DNA from 3 places in the Erwinia sp. INIA01 genome. Region 1 is predicted to be linked to each of the others. Evidence: predicted binding sites of a transcription regulator. Region 1 holds the regulator's gene; each other region holds the start of a gene.
The links. Region 1 encodes Fur, which represses iron uptake genes when iron is present. Its sites were predicted from a motif close to ATAATAATGAGAACNACTATCAA; they were not measured.
Positions count from the first base shown of each region.

Region 2: the regulator Fur is predicted to act here: its motif matches at 8,347-8,369, upstream of OMR58_RS18410 (TonB-dependent receptor domain-containing protein).
Region 3: the regulator Fur is predicted to act here: its motif matches at 6,181-6,203, upstream of OMR58_RS25020 (TonB-dependent siderophore receptor).

Region 1 covers NZ_JAPDNC010000012.1:29,641-40,337, reverse strand. The annotation lists gene OMR58_RS19935 (beta-N-acetylhexosaminidase) at 1-1,525, shown strand, start outside; gene OMR58_RS19930 (LysR family transcriptional regulator) at 1,533-2,429, opposite strand; gene OMR58_RS19925 (MFS transporter) at 2,522-3,871, shown strand; gene OMR58_RS19920 (hypothetical protein) at 3,868-4,257, shown strand; gene mtr (tryptophan permease) at 4,374-5,621, shown strand; gene fur (ferric iron uptake transcriptional regulator) at 5,678-6,121, opposite strand; gene fldA (flavodoxin FldA) at 6,516-7,046, opposite strand; gene ybfE (LexA regulated protein) at 7,192-7,473, opposite strand; gene ybfF (esterase) at 7,620-8,384, opposite strand; gene seqA (replication initiation negative regulator SeqA) at 8,647-9,183, shown strand; gene pgm (phosphoglucomutase (alpha-D-glucose-1,6-bisphosphate-dependent)) at 9,208-10,697, shown strand, end outside.
Region 2 covers NZ_JAPDNC010000010.1:175,120-185,816, reverse strand. The annotation lists gene OMR58_RS18450 (hypothetical protein) at 1-372, shown strand, start outside; gene OMR58_RS18445 (LacI family DNA-binding transcriptional regulator) at 407-1,426, opposite strand; gene OMR58_RS18440 (Gfo/Idh/MocA family oxidoreductase) at 1,537-2,541, shown strand; gene OMR58_RS18435 (Gfo/Idh/MocA family protein) at 2,786-3,820, opposite strand; gene OMR58_RS18430 (bestrophin family protein) at 4,028-4,942, opposite strand; gene OMR58_RS18425 (LLM class flavin-dependent oxidoreductase) at 5,070-6,407, shown strand; gene OMR58_RS18420 (LysR family transcriptional regulator) at 6,395-7,330, opposite strand; gene OMR58_RS18415 (GNAT family N-acetyltransferase) at 7,413-7,892, shown strand; gene OMR58_RS18410 (TonB-dependent receptor domain-containing protein) at 8,487-10,697, shown strand, end outside.
Region 3 covers NZ_JAPDNC010000022.1:13,677-24,373, reverse strand. The annotation lists gene OMR58_RS25035 (ABC transporter ATP-binding protein) at 1-1,602, shown strand, start outside; gene OMR58_RS25030 (MFS transporter) at 1,677-2,870, shown strand; gene OMR58_RS25025 (alpha/beta hydrolase) at 2,880-3,788, opposite strand; gene OMR58_RS25020 (TonB-dependent siderophore receptor) at 3,847-6,135, opposite strand; gene OMR58_RS25015 (PTS ascorbate transporter subunit IIC) at 6,394-7,653, opposite strand; gene OMR58_RS25010 (PTS sugar transporter subunit IIB) at 7,666-7,953, opposite strand; gene OMR58_RS25005 (PTS sugar transporter subunit IIA) at 7,973-8,416, opposite strand; gene OMR58_RS25000 (LacI family DNA-binding transcriptional regulator) at 8,646-9,836, shown strand; gene OMR58_RS24995 (AMP nucleosidase) at 9,926-10,697, shown strand, end outside.

The DNA.
Region 1 (10,697 bases):
TGAAATCCCAGGCCTGCCGGAACTGACGGAAACCGGGGCCAGACGCTGCCACGATCTTACCGAGCAACAGTGTCTGCTGCCGCAATTGGGCTCCGGCCCGTTCAGCGACAACAACGGCAGCGGCTATTTCACCCGCAGCGATTACATTGAAATCCTGAAATATGCCAGGGCGCGGAATATTGAAGTGATCCCCGAAATTGACATGCCAGCTCATGCGCGAGCTGCGGTGATCTCTATGGAAGCCCGCTATCAGAGACTGATGCGCGAAGGCAAGCCGGATGAGGCTGGTGAGTATCGTCTGCGCGATCCCAGCGATACTTCAAATACCACGTCGGTACAGTTTTACGATCGCACCAGCTACCTGAATCCGTGCCTGGATTCATCGCTGCGTTTTGCCGATAAGGTCATCACCGAAATCGATCTGATGCACCAACAGGCTGGCGTGCCGCTGACCACCTGGCATTTTGGTGGAGATGAGGCGAAAAATATCTATCTTGGAGCGGGCTACACCGATATCAGACATCCTGAGGCCGGAAAGGGTATTAAGGATATGAGCCACGAAGACAAGCCATGGGCAAAATCTAAAGTCTGCCAGCGTATTATTAAGGATGGTAAAGTTGAGGATCTGTCACATCTGCCCAGCTATTTTGGCCTGAAGGTCAGCCGGATCGTTGCCGAAAAAGGTATTGGCGACATGCAGGCCTGGCAGGACGGTCTTAAGGATGCTAACGCCGCGAGCGATTTCGCCACTCAGCACGTGCGGGTGAACTTCTGGGATACGCTGTTCTGGGGCGGAGCTTCCAGCGTCAACGACTGGGCCAATAAGGGATATCAGGTGGTAATTTCCAACCCGGACTATGTCTACCTCGACTTCCCTGCAGAGGTTAACCCGCTGGAGCGCGGTTACTACTGGGGCACTCGCTATAACGATGAACGTAAGGTCTTTAGCTTCGCGCCGGATAACCTGCCGCAGAATGCTGAAACCTCGGTTGACCGCGACGGCAATACCTTTGATACCAAATCGGAACAGCCGTGGCCGGGTGCTTACGGTCTGTCGGCGCAGCTGTGGAGCGAAACGGTTCGTACCGACGGTCAGGTTGAATCGATGATTTTTCCAAGGGTGTTGGCGGTAGCCGAACGCAGCTGGCACCGCGCCGCGTGGGAGCAGGATTACCAGCAGGGCAGGGAGTATCAGGGGGGAAAAACGCATCACGTTGACCAGCAGGCTCTGCATCGCGACTGGCAGCGTTTTGCTAACCTGCTGGGGCAGCGCGAACTGTCCAGGCTCGACAAAGCCGGTATTGCCTGGCGCCTGCCACAGCCGGGTGCGGTAATTGTCGATAGCTATCTGCAGGCAAATACCGCGCTACCGGGGGTTTTGGTGGAATATTCCATCGATGAGGGGCGCAGCTGGCAGCGCTACAGCGACAGCCATCGCCCGCTAGTTAACGGGGAAGTCTGGGTGCGCACCAGTAGCACTGACGGCAAGCGCTTCAGCCGTACAGAACACGTTATGCCTCTGTAGGTCTGATCTAACCCGGCGACATCGACAGTTTCTGAGAAAGAAAATCGATAAACAGCCGGGTTTTTCGCTGCATTTCCCCCTGCCCGGAAAATACGGCACTGACCGGTTGATCCGGCAGCTGCCACGCCTTAAACAGATGCTGTAGCCTGCCTGCGGCAATATCTTCGCGTACCAGCCATTCCGGCAGCACCGCGACGCCCATCCCGGCCAGTACCATCTGGCGGACGATTTGCGCGGAGTTGGCGGTATAAGCAGCATCGGACTTCAGCTCGGACAGACAATTATCCGCTCCACGAAACGTCCAGCGGCCGGGATGAGTCAGGTTGCTGTTGTGTATCCAGGGCAGGGCGGAAACCTCCTGCAGATCCTGCGGGTGAAAGCGGTTTACCAGAGCAGGTGAAGCCACCAGTAAAATGGCATAGTCTGCCAGCCTGCGGCTTTTTAGCGATGAGTCGCGCAGTGCACCCAGTCTTATCGCCACATCCAGTTTATTACTGACCAAATCATCCAGTGAGGCACCCACGCTGTAGTTCAGTTTCAGCAACGGGTGGCGCTGGCAAAACTCGCTGACCAGCGGCATCAGGAACTGCTGGCCATACTCCCACGTGGAGGTGATGCGCAGTTCCCCTGAAAGGGAGTGATGCTCTGTGGCGACTCGCGATACCGCACGGTCGATATCAGCGAAAATCAGCTTAAAATCCTGATAAAACTGCTGTCCGTGGCCGGTGAGGGCGAGGCTACGGGTATTGCGTACCAGCAGTGTGACGCCAAGCAACTGTTCCAGGCTTTTGATATGCAGGCTGACCATCGCGCGGCTCAAGCCGAGATTACTGGCGGCTCGGGTAAAGCTGCCGCTGTCGACAATGGCAAAAAAGGTGTGGATCTTATCGAGATGGGCATGCATGGGATTATTCAGTTTAATCAAACAATCATTTAAATTTATGCGCCTTTATTTGTCAGGTCAACCACCGCTATGCTGCGCGTGGAGGTATGACAATGCACTATGGTTATCGGGTTGCAGCGATCTTTCTGCTCGGCTTTTTCATTGATTGTATTAATATTTTTATGTCAGCCATTGCGCTACCGTCGATTGCGGCGCAGATGTCCGTGGCGACGGAATCCATCAGTTGGGTGGCTAATAGTTATATTCTGGGGCTGACGCTGATCGTGCCGTTGAGCGGCTGGCTGGCTTCACGCTTTGGCACCCGGCAGACCATCGTCGCCTCAATGCTGATTTTCAGCATCGCTGCGCTGGGCTGTGCGCAGGCCGACTCTTTTAGCACGCTGGTTGCATGGCGTTTTATCCAGGGCGCGGGTGGAGGGTTGCTGATACCGGTAGGGCAGGCGCTAACCTTTAATTTGTTTCAGGGGCGGCAGCGCGCCGCTATATCGACGTTGATCATGTGCGTAGCGCTGATTGCCCCGGCGCTGTCCCCTCTGCTGGGGGGCATGTTGGTGGATGTGCTTTCCTGGCGCTGGATCTTCTATAGCAATATTCCTTTCAGCCTGCTTGCGGCACTGCTGGCGGCGATATGGATTCGCCCACAGGCAATTGAGCGCACACGTGCAGATATCACCGGAATCATTCTGATCTGCGGCACTTTGGGTACGCTGTTGAGAAGCCTGTCGCTGTTTAGCGAGCAGCACGCTGTACCGCAGGCTGCATTATGGCTGGGCGTTTCTTTACTGCTGGGGTGGGGCTATCTACGGCACTACCGCCGCCAGCCGAAGGCCATTCTCGATCTCAGTCTGCTGCGCAATCCTCAATTGAATCTGTCCATCGCCGTTTACTATGCCGTTCCGGGCGTGTTTACCGGGGTTAACCTGCTTAACATTTTCTACCTGCAGCAGGTTTTGCATTTCAGTGCCGGGCATACCGGTAGCTTTATGCTGCTTTACGGCGTCGGCGCGCTGGCGGCGATGCTGGTGGCCGGGCGGATTTATTATCGCGCAGGCGCACATCGCTTATTCACCTGCGGCATGTTGCTGCATAGCGGCGGCATTGTGCTGCTGTCCTTAGTCAGTGATACAAGTAGCAGTGGGATCCTGTGTGCGGCCTATCTGCTGATGGGGATTGGCGGCGGGATTGCCGCAAACTGCGCGCAGACCACGGCGTTAATTGAACTGAACGAGCAGCAAATGAGTGGGGGAAGTACGCTGTGGAATATTAACCGGCAGCTGACGTTCAGCCTCGGCACCGCGTTGTTTACGCTACTGCTGGCGGTGCTGAGCCGTTATTTTCCTGGTGAACTGGCGTGGCATCTGGCATTTATTATTGCAGCCGTGAGCGGTTTACTGCCGCTGTGGCTAATTTATCAACGACGTTTTCATAAGGAAATCCAATGATCGATCTTACTAACAAGGCATCACAGAGCGTCATTGTTCTGCATCAGCTGATTGAGGCTGTCTTTCACGGCGACGGCAGCAAGACTGCTGAGCTGCTCACGCATTTTGCTGAAGATTTTGTGATGGTCACCCCGACCGGTAAAAGCCTGGCACTGGCAGACGTTGAGGACTTATTCAACCGCTTAACCGGCGCGCGTCAGGGGATGACGATAAGCATTGAGCAGTTCAACGTTATTTCGCAGCGGGGGGATGAGGTGGTCATCCAGTATCACGAACTGCAACAGCAGCAGAATAATCATTCGCATCGTATTTCGCTGGCGGTCATTAACTGCGCAACCCAGCCGCCGAGCTGGCGTTATCTGCAGGAAACCATGGTAGCAAACTGATTATTGTACTAGTTCGCGGGTGCGGCCTGGTGTAGAATATGCGGCGTTAATGCCGTGCATCCAGTGAATAATTCCGGTGATGGCGGTAAGTTTCCGTTTTTTGCTAAGGATTAGTCATGGATTTACCGGTTTCCCCCGCCCGCCTGCCTTCTACACTCTGGGGAACGCTAATTATTAGCGGCACGATTATCGGTGCCGGGATGTTCTCGTTACCGGTGGTGATGTCCGGTGCATGGTTTCTCTGGTCGTCAGCATTACTGATTATCACCTGGTTCTGCATGTTGCTTTCCGGGTTGCTGTTTTTGGAGGCCAGTCTGCATTATCCGGCCGGTTCCAGCTTCGACACGATCACTCGCGATTTGTTGGGACGGGGCTGGAATCTGATTAACGGTCTGTCCGTCGCCTTTGTTCTGGGGATACTGACCTATGCCTATATCTCCGCCAGTGGAGCGATTATCCAGCATACGCTGAGCCAGCTATCATTGCCGGTTTCTGCCCGCAGCGCTGGGTTCGCTTTTACGCTACTGGTAGCGCTGTTTATCTGGCTGGGTACGGCAATGGTCAGTCGTATGACGCTGATTTTTCTCGGCGCGAAAGTGATTACGTTTTTGATTATCTTTGGCGGACTGCTGTGGCATATCGAACCGGTGAAACTGCTGGACAGTCATGGGGAGGAAAGCCACTACCTGCGCTATCTGTGGATGGTGATCCCATTTTGCCTCGCTTCATTTGGCTATCACGGTAATATCGCCGGGCTGGTCAGCTACTATCAAAAGAACGGCAGCCGGGTTTGTCGCTGTCTGGTGTTTGGCACACTGCTGGCACTGGTGATCTACTTTATCTGGATTATTGGCACGATGGGCAATATCCCGCGCCACGAATTCAAAGCGATTGCAGCACAGGGCGGAAATATCGACGTGCTGGTCGCCGCACTGTCGGGTGTGCTGCACAGCCCCTATCTGAATCTGCTGCTGGATATCTTCTCGAACTTTGCCGTCGCCTGTTCATTCCTCGGTGTCAGTCTGGGGTTCTTCGACTATCTTGCCGATCTGTTTAAGTTTGATCGTTCAGCCTTCGGTCGGTTAAAAACGACGGTGGTCACCTTTATTCTTCCGCTGACGGCGGCGATGATCTGGCCAAACGGCTTTCTTGTGGCGATTGGTTATGCCGGGCTGGCGGCTACGCTGTGGGCGGTGATCACTCCGGCAATGCTGGCGAGAAAGGCCCGACAACGTTTCACCAACGCTGCCTGGCAGGTGAGAGGAGGGACGGCACCGATCGTTCTGGTGCTGATCTTCGGCGCGGTGAATGCGCTGGTTTCCATACTTTCGTACTGGAACGTCCTGCCGGTCTATGCCGGATAACGCGCAAAAAAAACCGGTGGGCATAGCCACCGGTTTCATACTGATTTCAGAACGGATTACTCGTCGTGCAGCGTATCGTCTTCGCGGCAGTCGCCCTTAGAGCAATGGCCATAGAGATACAGGCTGTGATTGCTCAGCTTGATTCCGTGGCGAGTCGCGATTTCACGCTGACGTGCTTCGATATACTCGTCGCGGAATTCAATAACTTTACCGCAGTCCAGGCAGATCAGATGATCGTGGTGGTGCTGCTGAGTCAGTTCGAAAACGGATTTACCGCCTTCAAAGTTATGACGGGTAACGATCCCTGCGTCATCAAACTGGTTAAGCACGCGGTAGACCGTGGCTAAACCGATTTCTTCGCCCATATCAATCAGGCGCTTATACAAGTCTTCCGCACTGACGTGATGGCCTTCTGGTTCCTGAAGCACTTCCAGAATTTTCAGTCGTGGAAGCGTGACTTTCAGGCCGGCCTTCTTTAATGCGGTATTGTTGTCAGTCATGCGGATATTGTCCTGTTACTTTGCTAGTCACTTAGTGGCTGAAAAGCCCTGAACATCGGTTGACGCTAGAGTTGGATGCGTCACAGTATAGAACTCATACATCGAAATGAAAACAACAAGGAATGCCTGATACCACTATTGGATGTAAGGATTAATGTCATTACGTCCAGTGAGGCCTGCGTCCAAATCTTACAAAGTTAACATTTCGCTCTATCTCACTCCGCCGCACGGCGATCGCAAAAGATCGTTTAGAGAGGCTGAAGGATGAGAAAGCGGGTAACCGATAGGGTTATTGTACATTTTTACAGGTGGAAGTTACAAATACGTATCTATTACTTCTATAGGAAAAATCACTGGCCTGATGTGAGATGTCTCTCACATCAGGCCGTTTAGCTTAGGCTTCGATGATTTCTTTCAACTGAAGTTCATCAAAAATTTGCTTAACCCACTTATCAACGCGCTCGTTGGTCAGTTCTGGCTGACGATCTTCGTCAATCGCCAGACCCAGGAAGTGGTTGTCATCCGCCAGGCCTTTAGAAGCTTCGAAATTGTAGCCTTCGGTCGGCCACTGGCCCACCAGGATCGCACCGTTTGGTTCAATGATGTCGCGGATAGTGCCCATCGCATCGCAGAAGTATTCTGAGTAGTCTTCCTGATCGCCACAGCCGAACAGGGCTACCAGCTTACCGTTGAAGTCGATCTCTTCCAGCGTAGGGAAAAAGTCATCCCAGTCACACTGGGCTTCACCGTAATACCAGGTGGGAATGCCCAGCAGCAGAATGTCGAAGGCTTCAAGGTCTTCTTTGCTGCTTTTGGCAATATCACGAACTTCTGCAACGTCTTTACCCAGCTGTTTCTGGATCATCTTTGCAATGTTTTCCGTATTGCCTGTATCGCTGCCAAAGAAAATGCCTACGATTGCCATGAGTTTAATAACCTCTTGAATCTTAATGATATGGTGGCTGCCAAAATTTTTGCAGATAGCCGTAATAATAGCAGACCGCCGTCAATGGATAAATGAGTAATCCTGCGGCATTTGTCGCTTTGTGCGTTGATAGCACGCGGTGTATTCAGGACTGAAGGTGTTTTAACTGGTTTAGCAACATCTCTTCAATCAGTTCACTGCGGCTCATATTGCGCGCTTCGGCCAGTTGGTTAAGTGCGTCAACGGCTTCACTGTTCATTTTCAGCTCGACACGCTTAAGCCCGCGAACTTTATCGCGTTTAAGCTGATTACGTTTATTGATGCGCAGCTGCTCATCACGCGTCAGCGGATTAGTTTTCGGTCGTCCCGGGCGACGTTCATCTGCGAACAGATCGATCGTTGTGCGGTCCGTGTTCTCTTTTGCCATAGATTAGTGATACTGAAAGGCTGGATTTCTGATGTGTCAGGCCGTTATCCGCCGTAAAAATCACCAGCGGAAAAATGTCAGCGCGCATCATACCCCAGTGAAAGTGATGACGACAATGTTTTAACAACATAGGGAAATAATTGTTTTTACAGCACAAAAAATCGACGAATTGCGCGTAAAACTGCATCAGGTTTTTCAGCGTGAACCCAGTGACCGGCCCCGGCCACAACATGCGCCCGCGCCTGAGGAAACTGTGCCAGCAGTGCGTCACGATATTCATCGGCCAGGTAGGGTGAACGCTCGCCGCGAATGAACAGCGCAGGATGCGGCCAGGCAGGCACTGGCTGCCAGCCAATAATCTGGTCGTAGCATTGATACAGCACCGGGACATTAAAACGCCATTCACCTTCGTGGAAAGATTTTAACAGAAACTGGATCACACCCTCTTCCGTCAATGTCTGGCGCATGAGCGCTGCGGCCTGACTACGCGAGGTGATACCAGCATGGGTAACTGCCTGGAGCGCGGCGAAGATATCATCATGATGGCGGGTAGGGTAGGCGACCGGTGCCATATCAATCACCACCAGTCCTGCCACGCGGTCCGGTGCCAGTGCGGTTAGCATCATGGCGATTTTGCCGCCCATTGAATGGCCGATAACGCCGAAACGCTCAATGCCCAGCCCGTCTAACGTTTCCAGCACGTCCTGCGCCATCAGCGCGTAGCTCATTTCGTTCGAGCGTGGCGAAAGACCATGATTGCGTACATCAATCTGAATCAGCCGACGGTTCTGCTTGAGGTCACGAGCGAGGATTCCCAGGTTATCAAGACTGCCAAAAAGCCCGTGGATCAATACCAGAGGCAGATCGTTTGTTGCAGATTGTTCAGATTGCAGGCGGACATTCAAATTCATAGCAAAGTTCTTACAGTTGGGACGAAGGCTTAGGGTATCATGGATTTTACATTTTCTGCCGGGGGTAGCACAGGCGCTGCCAACGATCTTTTTACGGCAAATTCTGACTTTTGCTGGCAAAGAGGGCTTAGGCTACACCCGGGCTGGATTTAACTTTATAATCCTGAAGTTAGGATCCGGGTTCCAGAAAGCAGACGATCCTGAAGATCGTATCTGTTTTTGCGCTCGATTCTGATAGAAGCAACAACCGTACTGGATAAAGATGAAAACGATAGAAGTCGACGAAGAGCTATACCGCTATATTGCCAGCCATACTCAGCATATTGGGGAAAGCGCATCGGACATTTTACGCCGTATGCTGAAGTTCACTGCGGGGCAGACCGCGCCTGCGGCACCCGTTGCCCAGGTGGTTAAAGAGCCCGCTGTCGTGAAATCTGAACCTCGCCCGCAGGATCGCGTTCGCGCCGTGCGTGAACTGCTGCTTTCTGACGAATATGCCGAGCAGAAGAAAGTGGTGAACAGGTTTATGCTGATTTTATCGACTTTATACACCCTGGACGCCAAAGCCTTTGGCGATGCCACCGAGTCGCTGCATGGCCGCACGCGGGTCTATTTCGCGGGTAACCAGCAGACGCTGACTCAGAATGGTACGCATACCAAGCCTCAGCATATTCCGGGTACCCCTTACTGGGTAATCACCAACACTAATACCGGCCGCAAGCGCAGCATGGTGGAACATATCATGTTATCGATGCAGTTCCCGGCGGAACTGACCGAGAAAGTTTGCGGTACCCTTTAACCGAAGCGTCAGGGAGAAGCGCCAATGGCCAATCACCCCCGTGCCGGGCAGCCAGCCCGGCAGAGCGATTTAATTAACGTTGCACAGCTAACATCGCAGTACTACGTATTGCAGCCTGAATTGGGTAATGCTGAACATGCAGTAAAATTCGGCACCTCAGGTCATCGCGGTAGCGCGGGTCGTCACAGTTTCAATGAAACGCATATCCTGGCTATTGCTCAGGCTATTGCCGAAGAACGTAAAAAGAACGGCGTGACCGGGCCTTGCTACGTCGGTAAGGACACCCATGCGTTGTCAGAACCGGCGATTATCTCGGTGCTGGAAGTGCTGGCGGCAAACGGTGTGGATGTGATTGTGCAGCAGGATAATGGCTATACGCCGACCCCTGCGATTTCCAACGCCATCCTTGAGCATAATAAAGCTGGCGCGGCACTGGCGGACGGCATTGTGATTACGCCTTCCCACAATCCACCGGAAGATGGCGGCATCAAATATAATCCGCCAAACGGCGGACCGGCGGATACCAACGTCACCAAAGTGGTGGAAGATCGTGCCAATGCCTTAATTAAGGGCGGTCTGAAAGACGTTAAGCGTATTTCTCTGGATCAGGCATGGGCCAGCGGCCATCTGCAGGAGCAGGATCTGATCCAGCCGTACATCGAAGGCCTGGCGCAGATCGTTGATATCCCGGCAATCCAGAAAGCGGGCCTGAAAATTGGCGTCGATCCGTTGGGTGGCTCCGGCATTGCCTACTGGCAGCGGATCGCTGAGTTCTACAAGCTCGATCTGACCATCGTTAACGATGCGGTCGATCAGACTTTCCGCTTTATGCACCTGGATAAAGATGGCGTGATCCGTATGGACTGCTCATCCGAGTGTGCAATGGCGGGCCTGCTGGCGCTGCGCGACAAGTTCGATCTGGCGTTTGCTAACGACCCGGATTATGACCGCCACGGTATTGTCACGCCTGCCGGATTGATGAATCCTAACCACTATCTGGCGGTTGCGGTGAACTATCTGTTCCAGCATCGTCCGCAGTGGGGCAAAGATGTTGCAGTCGGCAAAACGCTGGTGTCCAGTGCAATGATTGACCGTGTGGTTGACGATATCGGCCGTAAGCTGGTGGAAGTGCCGGTGGGCTTTAAGTGGTTCGTTGATGGCCTGTTTGACGGGACCTTCGGATTCGGCGGTGAAGAGAGCGCGGGTGCATCCTTCCTGCGCTTCGACGGCACCCCATGGTCGACCGACAAAGACGGTATCATCATGTGTCTGCTGGCGGCAGAAATCACCGCCGTAACCGGTAAGAATCCGCAGCAGCACTATGATGAACTGGCCGCGCGTTTTGGTGCCCCAAGCTACAACCGTATCCAGGCAGCGGCAACGTCTGCTCAGAAAGCCGCGCTGTCGAAGCTTTCGCCGGAAATGGTGAGTGCAGACACGCTGGCAGGCGATCCGATCACCGATCGTCTGACCGCCGCGCCAGGCAACGGAGCCTCCATTGGTGGCCTGAAAGT
Region 2 (10,697 bases), on a different contig from region 1:
AAATTAGTTCCGGCGCTGATGATGGCTTTTTTAGTCACGGGTTGTGCTGTTCATCCGCAGCCTCGAATTGCCCCACCGCCTCCGCCACCACAGCCGGTTGTTGAAAAACCAACCCTGAGCGCATTCGATGCGCGCGTTGGGCAGTGCCGTGATGAGCTGGACGCACTCCAGTCCTATAACGTCTCGGTTTATCAGCAGTACCGTCAGCGTTTCGACCGCATCAACGGCCAGTTGAGCAAATATATGGAAATTCGTGGCAAAATTGGCAGCGACATTGACGATATCGCCTTACCAAAATATCAGTTCAATCTGCGCAATCTTTGCTTCGATATCCGCAGCGAACTGACTCGCCAGATTGTTAAAGAAGCCTGATAGTCGACGCGGCAGCATCATGCTGCCGCACTGCTTACTGGCTGTTCTCCCGCGTATAAAGCACAAATTCAATTTTGCCGTCGGCGTACTCGTGCGGTTCGTTTTGCTGCTCCAGATATTTCAGCATCAGCGTCATTGAGCGCTGCGCCATCTCCCGCGTGTTTTGATCGAGCGCCAGTGCCAGCGCATCCTGCGCCAGCAGCGAGCGTGTGGTGGGATACAGTTCATGGGTGATAAAGACCGTTTTATTTAGCAGCCGATAGCGCGCCAGCGCCTCGCCAATTTCGCGATTTCCCAAACCGGTATTGTAAACCCCGTGAATCGTTTTGCTCTCGTACAGCTGCTGCTCCAGCAAGCGGCTGACCTGCTGGCGGTCGTCCAGTGCCGCCAGCGCTTTATGCACCCGCAGATGCGGAAACTGACTGGCCAGTACTGCGCTGAATCCCTCCACCCGCTGCCGGTGCGCCAGGTAATCCATCCGCCCGCTGATGATAATCACCTCACCCGGTCCGGCGATCATTTTTCCAATCAGCAGCCCGGCGGTGCGCCCGGCCTGTAGCTGATTAATCCCGACGTGGCACAAACGCTTCGCCCCTGGCAGGTCGGTCGCCAGCGTGATCACCGGGACGTTGCGCTGGTAACAGTGCTCAAGTGCGGCATAGATCGCCGGATGCGCGTGGGCAAAAACAATAATGCCGTCGCGCTGCTCGCTGGCCTTGACGATCTGCGCCGCCAGCAGTTCGGGGTTATCTTCGGCGATCAGCGTGCGGTGCAACGTTACCTGACCGTAGCCGAGCTGACCGGCAAGATTGCTAAAGTCCTGGCTCAGCTGGCTGAAGAAAAAGGCATCGCTGCTGCTCAGCAGCAGGGCGATCTGCCACGGCTGGCGGTGTGCGTCCGGCAAAATACGCTTCAAACCCGCTTCTCGTGCCGCCTGCAGAACCCGGCGCGTCGTGGCCGGGGAAACTCCGCCGCGCTCGTTAAGTACCCGATCGACAGTAGCAACGCCCACGCCAATCTGCTTTGCCAGCTCCTCCAGCGTGATCTTTGTCACTTATTCCTCCGCATGATGGATTTCCATCAAAAAGTCGATTCAGCCAGTATATTCACTGGCGCTATCCTGGCAATCGAACACTGATGTTTAACCTATAAAGGCGTCGCAAAATGGTACAAAAACGTAAGTTTGCTCTGCTGGGCACCGGATTTATCGGCCAGGTTCATGCTAAAAACCTGGCGGCCCACCCGGATATTGAACTGGTCATGGTGGCCGATCAGGATCGCAGCCGCGCCGATGACATTGCCAGCCGCGACGGTGCGCGCGTGGGCAGCGTAACGGAGGCGATTAACAGTGATGCCATCGATACCATCCTGATTGCGACGTCAACGCCATCACACGCGGAGTTCCTGGCCGCATCGGCGGCAGCCGGGAAGGCGGTGTACTGTGAAAAACCTATTGACCTGTCGCTGGATAAAGCCCGCCGGGTTGTGGAAGAAGTCGCACGCCATCCGGTCCCGGTGACGGTCGGCTTCAACCGCCGCTTCGATCCCAGCCACAACCAGCTGAAACAGCATTTGCAGCAGGGGCTGATTGGGAAAGCGGAGCTGATCCAGATGGTCTGCCGTGCGTCTGAGCTGCCGCCGCTGAGCTATCTGCAAACCTCCGGCGGCCAGATGCGCGATCAGGCCATTCATTTCTTCGATCTGCTGCGCTGGCTGACCGAAGATGAAGTTGAAACCATCGGAGCCATGGGATCGGCGCTGGCGATGCCGGAAATTGCCAGTTTCGGCGATGTTGACACCTCGGTGCTGATGATGAAAATGCGCAGCGGCGCACTGGCACAGCTGGATAATACCCGTCGCACCGGTTACGGCTATGACGAGCGCATTACCGTACTGGGTTCGCAGGGGATGTCCGACTCCGCGGCACAAAGTCCGCAGGGTGCAACGCTTTACAGCACCTCCGGTATCAACCGACCACCGCTGTATGCCGACTGGTTCAACCGCGTGAAAGAAACCTATTATCTGCATCTGGATGCATTTGTCCGCTCGCTGAACGGCGAGGCAGTATCGGTGCCGGGTCTGCACGACGGGCTACAGGCGCAGGCGATTGCCGAAGCGGCGGTTAAATCGCTGGAAACCGGAACCTTCTGCAAGGTGGAGCAGCTGTAAAATATGGCCGCAGCCGATCGCCGCGGGCGGTCGGTTTCATCCTCTTGCTTTCATCGTACAGACCATTTTTCTCACGCGTAGCAGATCGAACAAAGAGTCACTCCTTTGCTATATGCTAATGACGATCGCTGCAAAGGGCATGTCATCAAAAAATACCCTTACGCAGTGAATCGGCCATTACCGGAATTGAAAAAGCCGCCAGAAACGAAGGCGGCTTTTTTTTGATGGCTGTCAGATGCTGAAACTACTTCTCTTCGTTAAACACCTGACCAATCTGCCGACGCACTTCATCCATTGCCGCCAGCGTATCAATAGACGCAGAGAGCGGGCGAACCGGCGACTCAGTTTTACCCTGTCCCACGCACCAGGCGAAGTGAACGGCTTCATGGAACAGCTGGTCGTAGCGATTACGCGGCTCATCGAAGTGCAGTACTTTTCCCCCCTGACTTGAGGTGAGGGTAAACGGCCCCGGCGCGTAGAAGGATGCGCCGCCGATCTCCAGCGTGGCATCACGTCCGGCAATCACCGCCGCGCACGGCGTATTACTGAACAGGGTGGTATTCAGCACAGAGTGCATGCCGTTGTTGTGGGTCAGCAGCATTGAGGTCTGACCGTTCACACCGCCCGGCACCTGCTGCCCGGTGGCGTGGATGGACACCGGCGCACCGGCGACTTTCACGCTGAAGCCGATCAGATAGCTGCCGAGATCCATCATCGGCCCGCCCGCTAAATCTGCGTTGAAGATACGGTGATCGGGGGTGAAAAATTCACCGTGGTCGGCAAGCAGGGTATGCAAATCCCCCAGCACACCATCCTCCAGCAGCTGGGTGATAATGTCGTATTTTGGCAGGAAGTCGCACCACATCGCTTCCATACACAGCAAACCTTTAGCTTTTGCCAATTCGGCCAGGCCACGCGCCTGCTGCGCGTTGAGCGCCAGCGGTTTTTCAATCAATACGTGCTTACCAGCGTTCAGCGCCTGTAGTCCGTCGGGGTAGTGATGGTTATGCGGTGTAGCGATGTACACCGCATCAATATCCGGTGAGGCCAGCAGCTCGGCGGCACTGCCAAAAGCCTGCGGAATGCCCATTTTGCTGGCGAAGGCGCTGGCCCTGTCCTGCGAACGGGAGGCTATCGCCACCAGCTGCTGCGAGGTGAACTCTTTCAGCGCGCGGGCAAAGCGTTCGGCAATCCAGCCCGGGCCGATAATGCCCCAGCGCAGCGAGGGAACGGCGTGGGGATCGAGCGTACGGGCCTTGGGTAATGAAGACGGAAACATGGCAGCTCCTGATTATTATGTGTAGGGCATCAAGCAGATTGAGTGGCCGCCGGGCGGCGCTATTTCACTATAGTCAGCGGATTTTACGGGGGAAACCGCTTTTATGATGGAAATCCATCAATTTGCTGAGGCAAGCCGCGATTAATAATCTTTAAGCAAAAACAGCGCATTGCGCGCTGTTTCGGGATGGGAAATGAACGGTTGAATTCAAATCAGATTGAATCGGTCATCAGGTTTAAGCGGTGGCGGTAGCGCTTCATTGTTCATATCGCGCAGGGTGCGTTCGATGGTATTACAAATGGCATTCAACGGCAGATCGTTGGAATCGACGCCAAACGGGTCTTCCAGCTCTTCCGCCAGCGATTCCAGCGACAGGAAGGTGTAGGAGATAAACATCGACACTACCGGCGTCATATAGTGCAGGTCGGTGACCAGCGCAAAGGGCAGCAGGGTACAGAACAGATACACCGTGCGCTGAAGTATCAGGCTGTAGGCAAACGGGATCGGCGTGTTGCTGATACGTTCGCAGCCGCCCAGCACCTGCGACAGGGTATTCAGATTATGGTCAATGCCGTTATATAGCAGGTCGGAGATCGCACCGCGATCGCGCTGCTGCGCCAGCCACTCGCCGAGGGCGAGCAGCAGCCGGTTAGCGCGAAACGGGCTGTTGAGCACCTCATTTTGCCAATCGGCAGGGAGCAGACGCCGGATATCGTCACTGCTGTCCGTGCCGCGCAGCTGATGTTTCAGCGCCCAGCTAAAGGCCAGCAGCAGGGCGGTAAATTCGGCCACCGCCGCCGGATCGCGACGCAGCGCGCCTTTAGCCTGACGCAGCAGCGAGCGGCTGGTAATCAATAGCGTTCCCCACAGCGTACGTGCCTCAACGAATCGGGCATAGCTGGCGCTGTTGCGAAAACCGAGGAAGATCGCAATCGCCACACCCAGCAGGCTGAACGGCGCGGTGGTCAGATGCACGCCCAGCGTTTCGTACCATTGCAGGCTGATTACCGCAATAATCGACATCAGCAGATTCAGGCCAAGGCGAAACATAATTTTGGACAGCACCGCGCCGCGCCAGGAAAACAGACGGCGGAACCAGTGCTGATGGGGACGAACGATCATGGCAATATTTCCAGTGAGTTAGACACAAAGCGGCAATGCAAAGCCAATATTGATATTTAAATCTGCGGCAATTTTATGGAAATCTGAAGGCATATCTTATTACCACGGATTACCACGGAGTTAGCTTATGAGCCAGATTGCACGCCGGATTAAACTCGGCCTGATGTTACAGGGAGCAGGTGGTCATATGAATGCCTGGCGGCACCATAACGTACCTGCTGACGCCAGCGTCAATGTTAACTGGTATCACCAGCTGGCGCATCAAGCAGAAGACGCCGGACTGGATTTTTTATTCGTTGCCGACGGTTTGCACATTAATGAGAAGTCGCTGCCGCACTTCCTTAACCGCTTCGAACCGATTGCGCTGCTCTCCTCGCTGGCCTCGGTCACGCACCGGATCGGCCTGGCCGGGACCATTTCCACTTCGTACAGCGATCCCTTCACCGTTGCACGGCAGGTAGCATCGCTCGATCTGCTCAGCGGCGGTCGAGCGGGCTGGAACGTGGTGACCTCGCCGCTGGAAGGATCGGGGCGCAACTTTGGCCGCGCACATCCGCAGCATTCAGAGCGCTATCGCATTGCCGAAGAGTATTTACAGGTGGTGCAGGGGCTGTGGGACTCGTGGGAGGATGACGCTTTTATTCGTGACAAGCAGAGCGGCGTGTTCTTTGATGCCTCAAAACTGCACGCGTTGAATCATAAAGGCGAATACTTCTCGGTGGCCGGGCCGCTGAACATTCAGCGTTCGCCGCAGGGACAGCCGGTCATTTTCCAGGCCGGTGCCTCCGATACCGGTATTGCTCTGGCGGCCAAAACCGCTGATGCGGTGTTTACTAACGCCCGCACTCTGGAAGAAGCGGAAAGCTATGCGCACAAGCTGGACGCTGAAGCTCGTGCTCAGCAGAAACCGACCCCGGGAATTTTCCCCGGCATCACGCCGATTGTCGGCAAAACGGAAGCCGAAGCGGAAGAAAAATACCGCTATCTGCTGTCGCTGCTGTCGCTGGACGATGCCCTCAGCTATCTGGGGCGCTTCTTCGATCATCATGACTTCAGCCAGTACGATCCTGACGGTCCGTTCCCGGAACTGGGCACGCTGGGAGAAAATACCTTCCGTTCAACCACCGATCAGATCAAGCGGCTGGCGAAAGAGGAACAGCTGACGGTGCGCGAAGTGGCCTATCGCACCACACTGCCGAAGGGGGAATTCTTTGGTACGCCGGAGCAGGTGGCGGACACCTTTATTCGCTGGGTGGAGCAGGGCGGAGCCAGCGGTTTCATCATCTGTGGTCCGGTACTGAACGAGGCGCTGGAAGACGTGACTCGTTATGTGCTGCCAATTCTGGCCGAACGCGGCTACTGGCAGCAGGACGATCGCACCACGCTGCGCGAGCGGCTGGATTTGCCGGTGCGCGAAAACCGTTATGCGGGAAGCGCTGAACAGCAGCTGACTCACGCAGGCTGATTTTTTAACCCGCGTAGCAGTTCAAGCAGCCAGCGGCAGGCATCGCGCTGGCTGTTTTTCTGCCAGCTGTAAATTTTGACCGTGTAGCGCGGAATGGCAAACGGCAGCGGATGGATTGCGTACTCCACGCTGTGCTGCAAACGCTCGGCGGCATAGCGCGGAATGGTCATCAGCAACGGGCTTTGCGCGATGATAAACGGTGCGCCGAGTACCGACGGCATCCGCAGAGCAATATGTCGTTCCAGCCCCAGCAGCGCCAGCTCGCTATCGATATACCCCGTTTCCTCATTCCACGGAGTGACCACCAGATGCCGGGCGGCAATATACTGCGCCAGGTCAACAGGCCGATCCGCAGGGAAAAAACGCGGCGAGGCGATCACCACGTATTCATCTTCCATCCAGTCCATTTCGTCAATGTCCGGCAGCCGGCGATCGTGGGTCTCGCTGAATCCTAATGCGAAGTCCACCCGCCCGGCCATCAGTTCGTGCAGCGCCACTTTCTGTTCGCTGTGAATCAACTGAAAGCGAATCCACGGTGCGAGCTGCTGGACTTTCGCCATCAGCGCGGGGAACAGACTGAAGGTGGTGAAGTCGGTGACCGCAAAGGTGAATTCGTGCTGGCTGGTTGCCGGATCGAAGCGGGGGCGTTTCTGCACGCTCTGGTTAAGCTGCGACAGGCTGTTATTTACCGATTCCGCCAGCGCGGTGGCAAAAAGGGTGGGCTGCATTTCGTGGCCCACCCGGTAAAACAGCTCATCGCCAAGATGGCGGCGGAGGCGGCTTAGCGCATGGCTCAGCGCCGAATTACTCAACGCCAGCTCCTCCGCCGCGCGAGCGACCGACTGGTGTCGCCAGACCGCGTCAAATACCAGCAGCAGATTGAGGTCGAGGTTACGTAAATTTGGATGCATAAAATTCACTATATACTGATAACAATGCACTTCATTCATCCGAGATTAGCGGGTATTCTGCCCGCCATCAACTCAATGTAAGACGGGAATATCCATGAAACTTGTTATCCGCCGCGCTGAACGCAGCGATGCCGCACTGATCCTCGCGATGATCGCCGAACTGGCCGAATACGAAAAAGCGCTGCATGAAGTGATTGCCACACAGCAGGATATTGAGCAGACGCTGTTTGCTGATGACAGTAAATCGGAAGGGCTGATTTGTGAGATCGATGGCGTCCCGGCGGGCTATGCGGTGTTCTTCACCAGCTACTCTACCTGGCTGGGGAAAAACGGTATTTACCTGGAAGATCTGTACGTTTCACCGTGTTTTCGCGGACAAAAGGCCGGGAAGCAGCTGCTGCGCCACATTGCCAAACTGGCGGTAGAACGGGGCTGCGGTCGTCTGGAGTGGAGCGTGCTGGACTGGAATCAGCCCGCCATCGATTTCTATAAAAGCATCGGTGCAGCACCGCAGGACGAGTGGGTGCGCTACCGCATGGAAGGCGCGGTGCTGACGGACTTCGCCGCCTCCTGATCGCCCGTTATTCCTGACTGGCTGGTTCGCGGCCTCAACCTTATTAAGCCAGCCGGCAACCAGTCACTCAGCTTAACAGCCCCGCCAGAAAGCCAGCCCGCTCTCTGGCTCAATCGTATCGATTCTCCGCAGATTCAATCGACTTAACGTACCCGCAGAGTGAGAAGCTTCAATAATTCAGCAAGTTTCGCTGTTTTTCCGTCACTTAACGCCGCTTTGCATCCTCCCGACGCTATCTTCATCACCCTGCGGTGAAGCCATTCTGTAATCGCGTATCGAACCCGGCCTCATATTTAAGTTAATTATCACTCATTCCTTTTTTATTCTTATTATCAATTGGTTGCCTGGTAATGACGGGCTGGCGCTTCTGCTCCATTGCACACTTCAATGACAACGCAACGTTTTTTGAGCGAAAAAGTTCCGCGACAAATTGTAAATAATTATTAATTTGAGATTGATAATGGTTATCATTTATATATGATGTCGCAAAATATAAAGATTCACCTGCAATACCCTTTTAGATTCGTTACACACCCGTTTGTACAGGAAGCCGATGCCGGGCAAATACCAATAAAATAGATCAGGGTATTTGACATGCTCAAATTTTCATCCCGCAGGGGATTGCTGCAGACGTCTCTCGTCATGGGAACGTTTTTTACCGCTGCCGTTAACGCCGCAGAAGCGCCTTCTGCGCAAAACGACGTGGCGACCAGCGCTAACACCAGCCAGAAACAGAATCTGGTCAAACCGGTTAAAAACAACGAACCGGTAATGACCGTGACCGCCCCGGAGATCAAAAAAGTCGCCGGGACTAAAACCACCATCACCGCTGACGAGCTGCAAAAGCGCGGCAGCAACGATTTCGGATCGGTGATGCGCAACCAGCTGGCGATTAGCGCCACCGGTTCCAGCGGCGGCTCTTCCGACGGTAAAAGCGGCTTCGACCGCGGCGGCTACACCGGCTACAACATTCGCGGCCTGGAAAGCAACCGCGTGGCGCTGGACGTTGACGGCATTCCACAGCCGGATGCGACCGGCCGCAGTTACGCCAGCCGTGCGGGCGTGAACACCTTCGGGATTGGCCGCGACTACATCGATCCTTATGTCTACGGGCAGATCGATATCGTTGCCGGTGCCACCGAAACCTCCTACGCCAACAACGCCATGGGCGGCTCCGTCTCCTTCCAGCCGAAATCTGCAGATGATTATCTGCAGCCGGGTAAAGATACCTATTTCGGCTATCAGAGCGACTACGATTCTTCCAGCCGCAGCTGGCACAACGGCATTACCGCTGCCGCAGGCGATCAGACCATGCGCGGCCTGATTGCCTACAGCCGCCGCGACGGTCAGCAGACCCGCAATAACAGCGGCGTGCATGATGCCTACCCGGCTAACTGGCACTCCGACGCGCTGTTAACCTCGGGCATCTGGCAGCCAAACGACGAGCACAAATTTACCGGCGTGCTGGATTTCTACAGCAAGGTTAAACACACCAACTACGACAGTTGGAACAGCAGCGGTTCTGCGATCCTCGGCCCGGCCAACCAGCAGAGTAATACCCGCCGCTGGGGTGCTTCGGTGAAGGATGAGTGGACGCCGTCGAGCCAGTGGGTTGACAGCCTGACCACCAAAGCGTACTGGCAGAAGACCGAAGCCCATGACAACACGCTGATGCCGGATGAAATGACCGGCAACATGCAGCGCGTGTACTCCGACTACAATGTGAAAACCTGGGGGCTGGAAACGCAGCTGGCGAAAACTCTGGGCCGTCATAACCTGAGCGCCGGTCTGAACGGTCGCATCAGCGATGCAGAACGCCCGTTCAGCCAGTCTCCGGCACCGGGTCCGTTCAGCGTGGTGATGAAGCCGCAGGGCGACAGCCGCACCACGGTACTGGGTGGCTTCGTGCAGGACGATATCCAGTTCGATCTCAGTGGCCACAACTTCTCGGTGGTGCCAGGCGTACGCGTGGCCCATCAGGAAACCAAACCGCAGAATCTGGATAATCTGACCGCCAACAGCACCGCGCTGAACGGCGCGTCGGTGGAAACGCTGTACGGTAAAACTAATAAAGATACTCAGGTGCTGCCGTCAATCAGCTTCAACTACGATCTGACGCCAACCCTGATGACCTATATCCAGTACAAGCGCGGCGCGCAGTTCCCGAACGCCAGCCAGCTGTACGGTTCGTGGAACCTGGGTTCAAGCTATGCCGGTCCGCAGCAATATGCATTGATTGGCAATACCGATCTGGATACGGAAACCAGCAACAACTTCGAGTGGGGCGTGAAGGGTGAAGCGGTTGAAGGCGTAACGCTGAACACCTCGCTGTACTACAACAGCTATAAGAACTTTATTGCCTATTCCCGCTACCGTCGTGCGGCGAACCCGGACAAGTTCGTTAACGTACCGTCTAATATCTACACCACCTATCAGGCTGAAAACCGCGATAAGGCTTATATCTGGGGCGGTGAGATCAGCACCAAAGTTAACTTTGGTACCTGGTTTGAAGAGGTTAACGGCCTGAGCGCTAACCTTGGCGTGGCATACAGCAAAGGTCAGTCGAAGTCGAGCTACAACGGCGACAAGTACATCGATCTTGAAAGCGTTGCACCAATGAAAGCGATTGTTGGCGTGGCGTGGGACGATCCGGCCCAGCGTTACGGTGCCGCAGTGACCGCCACCTTTGTTAAGGGCAAGCAGGCTGAAGCCACCAACCGCGAAAGTTACACCAACGTGGGTACGCCAATCACCGATTCCACCGCAGAATATATGCGCGTGCCGGGCTACGGTATGGTGGATATG
Region 3 (10,697 bases), on a different contig from region 1:
AGCGGCTGGATTGTCGGTATCGCCGTAAGCGGCGATACGGTCTTACTGCCCCGGGCATGCGGCTGGCTGGGAGTGCTGGTGCTGTTCACCGCCGCCGTCCGCTGGTGGCAGGCGTGGGTTTCCCACGATCTGGCCTTTGCGCTGATCGAGAAGCTACAAATGGCGATTTTCGACGGGCTCGAACGTTCCGCACCGGATAGCGCCAGCGGCCAGCGGCTGGGCGATCTGGCGACCGTTGCCACCGCCGATGCCGAACTGATGGAGCGTTTTTACGCCCATACGCTGGCGGATTACGTCGGCGCGATTGTGGTGCCGCTGGCCGCACTGATCGCGCTGTGGCAGCTCGACCCGCTGCTGGCTGGCGTAATGCTGCCGTTTTTACTGCTGGTCGCGACCGTGCCGCTCTGGCTGGCGCACCGTGCTGCCTTACAGGGCCAGCAGATGATGCACGAACAGGGGCAGCTGAATGCCGACACCGCTGAGTTTATCCACGCTCAGCGCGAGCTGGCGGCGTTTGGTCAGTCAGCCGCCTTTATGCAGCGGCTGCTTAAACGCTCCCGCCAAGTGGGCAGTATGCAGCAGCGCTACGGCTCCCGCAGCGGGCTGGAATTCGCGGCGGTAGATGCGTTGAGCGCGGGGGCGGTGCTGGCACTGATTGCCGCCGCCAGCACGCTACTGCACGCGGGCAGCCTCTCACCGCTGTGGCTGCCGCTGGTACTGGTACTCGGTGTGGGTGCGCTGCTGCCGATTGTTGATGTGACGCAGACCGCCAGCCAGCTCGGTGAACTGCGGGCCGGTGCCGCCCGGATTATGCGTATTGTCGATTATCCCGCGCGGGTGAAAGACAGCGGTAGCGCACCGCCACCGAATCGCCACGATCTGGCCTTCAGTGCAGTGTGGTTTGGCTATGCCGCACAGCGCCCGGTTCTACAGGGGCTGTCGGCGTCGATTCAACCCGGTGAAATCGTGGCGCTGGCGGGCCGTTCCGGCGCGGGAAAAAGTACACTGGTTCATCTGCTGCTGCGCTTTTATGACGTGGATGACGGCGGAGCAATAACTCTTGGCGGCACCGATATCCGTTCAATGTCGCTGACCGCTTTGCGCCAGCTAATCAGCTGGGTACCGCAGGAGGTGTATCTGTTTAACGGCACCGTTGCCGATAATATCCGCCTGGGCCGCCCCGATGCCAGCACGCAGCAGATCGAAGAGGCCGCGAAACTGGCACAGGCACACGGCTTTATCAGCGCACTGGCGGATGGCTATGACAGCGACTGCGGCGAACGCGGCAGTCGTTTTTCCGGCGGCCAGCGGCAGCGTATCGCCATTGCCCGAGCCCTGCTGACCGGCGCACCCTTTCTGATCCTTGATGAAGCTTCCGCCAGCCTGGATAACGAGAACGAACAGGCCTTTCACCGGGCGCTAAGCCAGCTGCGGGAGAAACGGACTGTTTTGCTGATCGCCCATCGTCCGGCCACCCTGCGCCAGGCCGATCGGATATTGCTGCTCGAAAACGGGGTCATTGCCGAGAACGGCACGCATGATGCGCTGCTGGCATCAGGAGGGAAATACGCTGCGCTGATAAAAAAGGTTGCCGCTGACTGACCCTCGCAGGCATCATGCTGCCCTCAGTCGCGGAGCCACCCGTACTCCGTTTGTCGTATTGCCGAAGACTCACCATGACCAATCGCTTTTTCCCGACCGCCGTCGGGCTGTATCTGAATTATCTGGTTCACGGTATGGGCGTGTTGCTGATCACCCTGAACATGCCGCACCTTGAGCAGCAGTGGCATACCGATGCCGCGGGCGTTTCGGTGGTGATTGCCTCACTGGGCTTTGGCCGCCTGATGGTGCTGTTTGTTTCCGGTATGCTTTCCGATAAATTTGGCCGCCGGCCGTTTATCCTGCTCGGTATCCTGTGCTACGTCGGCTTTTTCTTCGGCATTGTTTCGGCACAAAGCGTGGTTACCGCCTTTGCCTGCGGACTGCTGGCCGGGGTAGCCAACAGTTTCCTGGATGCCGGTACCTACCCGGCGCTGATGGAAGCGTTTCCTCATTCTCCCGGTACGGCCACCATTCTGATTAAAGCCTTTGTCTCTGCGGGCCAGTTTCTGCTGCCGTTTATCATCTGGGGGCTGATGCTGAGCCACAGCTGGTTCGGCTGGTCGTTTATGGTTGCCGCCGCCATTATGCTGGTTAACGGGATTTTCCTGCTGCGGCGGCCGTTCCCCGCTCACCGACCGCCACAGGCAGCCACCCCCGGCGGAAAAAGCCTGATACTGGAAGACAGGCGCGCATTGGCCGACATCATCTGCTTTACGCTGTTTGGCTATATTTCCATGGCCACCTTCTACCTCGTCAGCCAGTGGCTGGCGCAGTTTGCGGAATTTGTCATTTTAATGCCGTATTCGGCCTCTATTCAGCTGCTCAGCGTCTATACCGTGGGGTCGCTGAGCGGCGTATTTATCACCGCGCTGCTGGTAAACCGGCTGGTCAACTCGCTGCTTCTGCTGCGTCTTTATACCTTTATCTCCCTGCTGGCGCTGCTGGCGATCAGCCTTTATCCCAGTGCGCGGATTATCGCGCTGTTCGCCTTTGTCATCGGCTTTTCGGCGGCGGGCGGCGTGGTGCAGCTGGGACTGACGGTAATGGCAATGAAGTTCCCGCAGGCCAAGGGAAAGGCCACCGGGATTTACTACAGTGCGGGCAGCCTCGCCACGTTTACTGTCCCGCTGATCACCGCCCGCCTGTCGCAGCACAGCATTGCCAGCATTATGTGGTTTGACGTCGGCATGGCGGCCGCCGGATTCGCGCTGACGCTGCTGATCGGCGGGCGACGCCGCTTACTTCTGCACTCGCGAGTTGTCAGCTAAGCCAGGCTCTTACTGTACCTCCGCCATTTGCAGCAGCGCACTGCGCAGGGAGGCGGGGAACATCTCTCCGTGGCGCAGCCCCGGAAACAGCTGCCAGGTCACGCCGACACCGTTATCGCTAAGCTCCGCGACGGCGACGCGTACGGCGGCAAGCGCGTCCGGCCGGTGCTCTTCGCCAGGGCGCGGCAGATCCCCGTCGCCCTCCAGCAGGTGCAGCCTCCTGCCCTTCGCTTCATCTTTGGTGACCGCGCCCAGCCGCTTGAGCAGCACGAAATCATCCTGCGCCACCGACGGGCTGGCGGCGAAGTAATCGTTAAATGATGGCGCGGAGAGAAAGCTGTCGAGCACCAGCAGCCCGCCGTAAGAATGGCCCCACAGCCCTCGCCGCTGCGCGTCAATCGGCAGCCCTTTTTCCACCTGCGGCGCGATGGTCTGCGTCAGCAGCTGGCGAAATGCGGAGCTGCCGCCGCCTTCCCGGCCGCCCCGATTCTGCCGATCGCGCCAGTGCGCCGGGGTGTAGTCATAAGCGCGGGCCAGCTGATCGAACGGCAGATCGGTCTGATATCCGACGGCCACCAGCACCGGCGGCGTTACTGCCGACAGCTGCCGCAGCAGATCGTCGGAAAGTTTGTCCATTGCCGCGTTGCCGTCCAGCAGATACAGCAGCGGATAGCCCGAGGCGGGCGGTGCTTTGTCCGGGATCGCCGTCCACACTTTGTAATGGCGGCGACCGTCGGCGGAGTCAAACTGGCGGACGGTGAAATGGTAATACGCCGATCCCCGGTCGGCGATATTCGGCCCCAGCGGGGTGAGATTCGGTCGGGCAAAGCTGTTACCTGCACCAAGCAGCATAATCGTGAATACTCCCAGCCGCGCAATGACGCGGCATATTTGCCGGTGATCCGGTCGATGACTCATTGTCTGTGTTCCCTGAAAAAGCGCGCGTCGCCCGGATGCAGACGCCGCGCGCGGTGCGTCAGAAGTGCATGCCCAGCTGCATATAGTAAGTCCGGCCCGATTCGTTATAGGTACGTGCCCCGGCGCCATAGGCGTAGGTGCCGTTCGCCCCGGAGGTTAACGCATTACCTTCACGGAAGTGCCGCTTGTCGAACAGATTATCCACCCCGGCGGTGACGTCCACCGCTTTATTCACGCTGTACACCGCGCTCATGCCCAACACCGTATAGGGTGACACCTGCCATTTTTCACTGCCTGAGGTGGCTTCACCCTGCGAGTTATATTGCTGCGGTTTCTGCCTGCCGTACCAGGTCAACGTCCCCTGTAACGACAGGTCGTTAGTCGCCTGCCAGTCCAGCGTCGAATTAATGGTGTATTTCGGAATAATCGACAGGTAATCGCCGGTGGTTTTGTTTTTATTTTCGATGATATAGGTGAAATTGTTATTCATCTTCAGGCTGTCGCTAATCGGGAAGTTCAGCGTTCCCTCCAGCCCCTGCACCAGCGCGTCGGGCACGTTTTCCCATTTATAGACGTTAGAGGTGCCGTTGAAATAATCCGCCGTGTAGCCCGCCTCGATCTTGTTGTGGTAGTCGTTGCGATACCAGGTCAGTCCGGCCTGCACTTCGTCATGGTGATATTCAATGCCGATCTCTTTGTTAACGCTGGTTTCCGCCTTCAGATCGCGGTTCCCCTGCAGATAGCAGCTGGTGGTGCTGGCGTAACAGCCGTTACCGCTGCTGTAGAGCAGATAGTTGGGGTTAGTCTGGTACAGGTTTGGCGCTTTCCAGGCGCGGGCGATCCCCAGCTTGAGGGTAAAGTCATCGCCCAGCTCCTGCGACAGGTTCAGCGACGGGCTGAGGTTGCTGCCGGTGACCGACTGATAGTTATAACGCAGCCCCGGCGTCAGGCGGGTTGAATCGGTCAGATCGATATTGTCTTCGCTGTAGACGCCATAGATATCCGCCGAGCTGTAGCTGCTGCGGTCGGTACTGGACACGCCGTTGACCTCAGAAGTGGTGGTCACAATATTGGAAGTGGGATCTTTCATCGTCTGATGATTCATTTCGGCCCCGAAGGTAACGGTCTGACTGACGCCGAAATCAAACGGAATATTTACCTCGGAGTGCAGGTTGGTATCGTTCAGATTGATGGTGGAAAACCCTTCGCTGGTGGTGCTGAACAGCCCCTCCAGCCCGCCGGACAACCCTTCATTCAGGCGGGTACTGCGTGTTTTCTCAAACTGAACGTAGTTACTGGTGGTAACGCCGTTATCCCAGGCTCCGGTGTATTTCAGCGCCAGCGTCTGGCGATAGATGATATTGGTTTCTTTGCCGTAGTTGGCTTTCACCAGCGTGCTGCTGTTGGTGTTTTGCGTATCCCCGGCGTAAAGGTTGCCCTGACGGCTGAACCCGGCATCCAGCTCCAGCGCCTGCCTCGGCAGAAATTCCCAGCGCAGCACGCCGTTGATGTTTTTATTGATCGCGCCTTCGCGCCCCGCTGGCACCATCCCGGCATATTTGCCGCTGCGTTCCGCCGTATGGCCGTCGTTAATATTCTGCCCGTCGGCCTGGGTTTTGCTCCAGTTACCGTAAATACGCATCGTCAGATTATCCGCCAGCGCGCCGCTCAGATTGGCGTTATAGCGGCGGGTGGCCCCTTCTGATTTATGCTCGGGAACGTTGTAATAGCTGTTAAAACTGCCGTGCCAGTCGTTGCCCGCCGGTTTGGTAATAATATTCACCACCCCGCCCATCGCGCCGTTGCCGTACAGCGCCGCCGCCGGTCCACGGATCACTTCAATACGATCGATCATTTCTGGCGGCACCCAGTTGCTGTCGCCCCGGGTATCGCGCTCCCCGCGCCAGCCGTAGCGCACCGAGTTGCGGCTGCTGACCGGCATGCCGTCGATCAGGATCAGCGTGTTTTCCGGCCCCATGCCGCGAATATCGATCTGACGGTTATTACCGCGCTGGCCGCTGCTGGAGTTTCCGGTAAGGTTGACCCCGGGCATGGTACGTATCAGCTCAGAGACATCGCGCTGGATGGGATGCTTTTTGATCGCCTCGCTGTCGATAATCGACACGCCGGGTGCCTGTAGCGTTTGCTCTCTGGCGGTCACCACCATGGTGTTATCGCCCTGGCTGCTCTTCTCACCAATGGTTAGTTTATCTTCTTTATTGGTCGAGTCTTTCTGATTCCGATCCGGCGTTTTTTCAGCGGTGGGTTGCTCAGCCTGTACCGCAGGCACGGCAATGGCGAGGGCAACAAGCGAGCTTAACAGCGAAAACTTCAGGGATTTTTTCATAGTGACGAGTCTTACAAACGAGCGAGGAAGGAAAAGGGAGGAATCAATTTAATGAGAATGATTATTGATTTCAATAAAAGATGTGATTTTTTGTGGGTTATTGTTTAGTAATGTGAATGTATCATTACTGACCGAAAAAATAACTTCGCGTGATCGGCAGCACGCGGGCCTTGCTGACCGGCGGCCGCAGAAACGAGCATAAAAAAAGAGGCGAAGATAACTTCGCCTCTTTTTCGGTCAGTCTGGCACTGATAGCGATTAGCGCACAATCAGCCCTAACAGGATACCAACCGCACCAAAGTCAGAGTCGCTGAAGGTGGTGTTGGCCAGGCCGATGCTGCCCAGTACCGGCAGCAGGAACACCGGGATAAAGGTGATCAGCAGACCGTTAGTGAAGGCACCGAGGATTGCACCGCGACGGCCGCCGGTGGCGTTACCGAACACGCCCGCTGCGGCACCGACGAAGAAGTGCGGCACCACGCCCGGAATAATCACCGTCATGTTCAGCGCATACAGCAGGAACATGCCCAGAACACCGGCTACGAAGCTGCTGAGGAAGCCAACCAGCACCGCGTTTGGCGCGTAAGGGAACACGACCGGGCAGTCGAGCGCCGGTTTGGCATTTGGCACCAGCTTGTCGGAGATGCCTTTGAACGCCGGAACGATCTCGGCAATCACCATACGCACGCCCTGCAGAACGATATATACACCGGCGGCGAAGGTAATCGACTGCATCAGGGAGAACATGAACCAGTTTTTGCCCCCGGCGTTCATCTCTTTTACCGCCGACGGACCGGCCACCAGACAGGTGAAAATAAAGATAAAGAACATGGTGAAGGCAATAGCAACCGGGGTGTCGCGCAGGAACAGCAGGCTTTTCGGGACCTGCATGTCCTCGGTGGACTTCTCTTTATTACCGAACTTGCTGCCGATAAACGCGGACAGCAGCTGGGAGATTGAGGAGAAGTGGCCGAAAGCAACATCGTCCGAACCGGTGACTTTTTTCATATACGGATGAATAATCGCCGGGAAGAACACCATCGAAACGCCCACCACCAGCGAACCGACCGCAATCAGGCTGGCACCGCGCATTCCGGCGGTAGACAGGATCACTGCCACCATCATCGACATAAACAGCGTGTGGTGACCGGTCAGGAAGATATATTTCCACGGGGTAAAGCGGGCAATCGCGATGTTAATCACCATGGCGAAGAACATAATCATCGCCATCTCTGTACCGAAGCTTTTCTGCGCCACGGCCACGATCGCTTCGTTGTTCGGCACCACGCCCGGAATACCGAAGGCGTGATGGAAGATCGCCGCAAAATCACCCAGCGAAGAAACAATCAGCCCGGCACCGGCACCGAGGATCAGGAAGCCCATCACGGTTTTCACCGTTCCCTTGATCACTTCAGTTGCGGGTTTCTTCTGTGCAACCAAACCAATCAGCGCAATCAGGCCAACCAGTATTGACGGCTCGGAGAGCACGTCACTCATTAAGAAACGGAAGAATTCCATTATGGCTCCTGATTATAACGCGCCGAGTTCCGACAGTGCGGCGGAGATACGCTCTTTCATCGCCGCTTTGTCTACCATGTTTTGCAGAGAGACGATTTTGCCGCCCACCTGCTGTGCAATCAGCTGCTCAGCGATATCGCTGGTGCCAACAAAGATATCGCTGGCGGTGCCTTTTGCCGAACCCAGGTCCACGTGATCGACTTCCGCCGCAACGCCCAGATCCTTCACGATATTTTTAATGCTCATTTCCATCATCAGGCTGGTGCCCAGGCCATTGCCGCATACCACGGTAATTTTCATATGTTGTTCCTCTGGTCGTTTAATAACGTGAAATAATGGATAAAATCTGTTCAACGCTGGTGGCAGCCATCAGCGCGTCGGTATCTTCAGGCGTGTCAAACAGCCCGGCGAGCGCGGTGATAATGCCGATATGGCTGTTGCTGTCGGTCGCCGCCAGCACAAACAGTAGCTTCACCGGGTCATTGCCCTCGGAATCAAAGTTCACGCCCTGCTGCACCAGCGTCAGGCTGATGCCCAGTTTATTCGCGCCTTCTTCCGGGCGAGCGTGGGGCATGGCAATACCGGGGCCAACGACATAGTACGGGCCAATCGCTTCATGCGAACGGTAGATAGCCTCAACATAGCGGGCTTCGATCGTACCGTTGTCACGTAATGGCTGGCAGGACAGCGCAACTGCGTGACGCCAGTCTTCACAGGCTGGTACAATCTGCACAACGTCAGCAGTCAGGAGTTCTTTCAACATTTATCGGTCACCTCTCTCTTTTCGCCCGAGCAGAGTAGTGTCGAACCGCCCGGAATAATGTGATAGAGATCTAAAAAGTTAACGCTAACTGTTAAAGCTATCAGTAACTGTGATCGGCATATCATTTGCTGGTTAACCAGTTGTTGTCTTTTATCCGGAACGGCACACTGTCAGCAGGGTAAATCATTGCGCGGCAGCGCCGCGTAACAGAGCGTTCAGGAGAACCAGGATGCGAAAGCGTCGTAGTAGTGGTCGCGTGACGCTACAGGATGTTGCTGACTATGTTGGCGTTGGAGTCATGACGGTGTCGCGAGTGATGCGCACGCCGGAGCTGGTGTCAGACAAAGTCCGCAGTGAAGTTGAAAAAGCCGCCCGCGCACTGGGTTATGAAGCCAGCACGCCCGCCGCCGAGCTGGCTGCCAGCCCGCAGCAGCGCGTCACCCTACAGGATGTGGCCCGCCACGCCGGGGTTGGGCAAATGACCGCATCGCGCGCGCTGCGTGACCCGTCGCAGGTTTCTGAAGCCTCCTTGAGGAAAGTGGAACAGGCGGTGCGTGAACTGGGCTACGTAACCAATCAGGCCGCCGCCGCGCTGGCTTCCCAGCAGTCGCATACCGTGGCGGTGCTCTATCCTTTTCAGCACGATCGTGCCAGCACCCGCTTCGTGCAGGCGCTACAGCACACCCTCAGCAATCAGCCGTTTCAGCTAATCATGGCCTGCCACGAATATCATCAGTACGGCGAAACGCCGCTGGTGGAAAAACTGCTTCAGCATCGCCCTTCCGCGCTGGTGCTGTTCGCCGCACAGCTGTCGCCGAAAACCTGCGAGATGCTGGAGTCATCGGAAGTGGTGACGGTCAACGTCTGCGGAGCCGGGCAGTTTTCCGCCGATCTGACGCTGAATATTGCCTTCAGCGACGCCGCCGAACGGCTGACCCGCACGCTGCTGGAAAAAGGCTATCGCCGCATTGCCTTTATCGGCGCACAGACCGATAACCGCCTGCATAAGCAGCAGCTGAACGGCTGGCACAGAGCGATGCTGGCGCACTATCAGAACGCCGACCTGATGATCACCGTGCCGGATGCACCGAGCCTGCAGTTTGGCCGCTTTGCGCTCGGTCAGCTGCTGCAAAACCAGCCGGATCTGGACGCGATTATTTGCAGCCACGAAGAGATCGCCATCGGCGTGCTGGCCGAATGCCAGCGGCGGCTGCTGAAGGTGCCTTACGATATGGCGGTGGCCTGCCTGGATGGTTCGACCGACTGCGATCACACCTTCCCGTCGCTGACCTCGATGCGGCTGAACTATGAAAAACTGGGCCAGCAGGTGGGCCAGCGGCTGATGGCGATGCTCGACGATGCGCCGCAACCGCTGGAAGAGCAGATTAAATTCGCCTTCGAACCGGGTGACAGCAGCTAAGCGCAATAAATAATTCCGGCATCCCCTCCTTTTGTCGTTATCTTCAGTTAGGCTGTTGGCAATACGGGAAAACGATGTAAGGAGATTGAATGACTTATTCTCAGAACCAGTCGCTGTCGGTTACCGAGGCACTGGACAAGCTGGAAGCGCAGTACGATGCCGCCGTCGCCGCCCTGCGCGATGCCATTACCGCCTTTATTGCCGACGGCAGCCTGCCGGACGCCGCAGCCCGCGCCAGCGGGCTGTTTGTTTATCCGCAGCTGCGCGTCAGCTGGGACGGCGTGGCCCCCAGCCAGCGCCTGACTCGCGCCTTTGGCCGCTTTACCCGCGCCGGATGCTACAGTACTACCGTCACCCGCCCGGCGCTGGCGCGCCACTATCTGAGCGAGCAGCTGGAGCTGCTGAGCAGCGAATACAGCGTATCCATTGAGGTACTGCCGTCGCAGCAGGAGATCCCCTTCCCTTACGTGATTGACGGCTCCGGCCTGGCGCTGGATCGCAGCATGAGCGCGGGCATTGCCCAGCACTTCCCGACCACCGAACTGTCGCAGATTGGCGATGAAAACGCCGACGGCCTGCTGGCTGTAGGTGAAACCTTCCCGCTGTCGCACTTCGATGCGCTGCGCACCGACTTTTCGCTGGCGCGCCTGCGCCACTACACCGGCACGCCGGTCGAAGATTTCCAGCCCTACGTGCTGTTTACCAACTACACCCGTTACGTCGATGAGTTCGTGCTGTGGGCCTGCGAGCAGATCGCCGATCCCGAATCGCCGTATCAGGCGCTGTCCTGCGCCGGTGGCATCACCATCACCCACGATACGCCGCACCCGGAGCAGACCGTTTCCGATCTGGCGTGGAAGA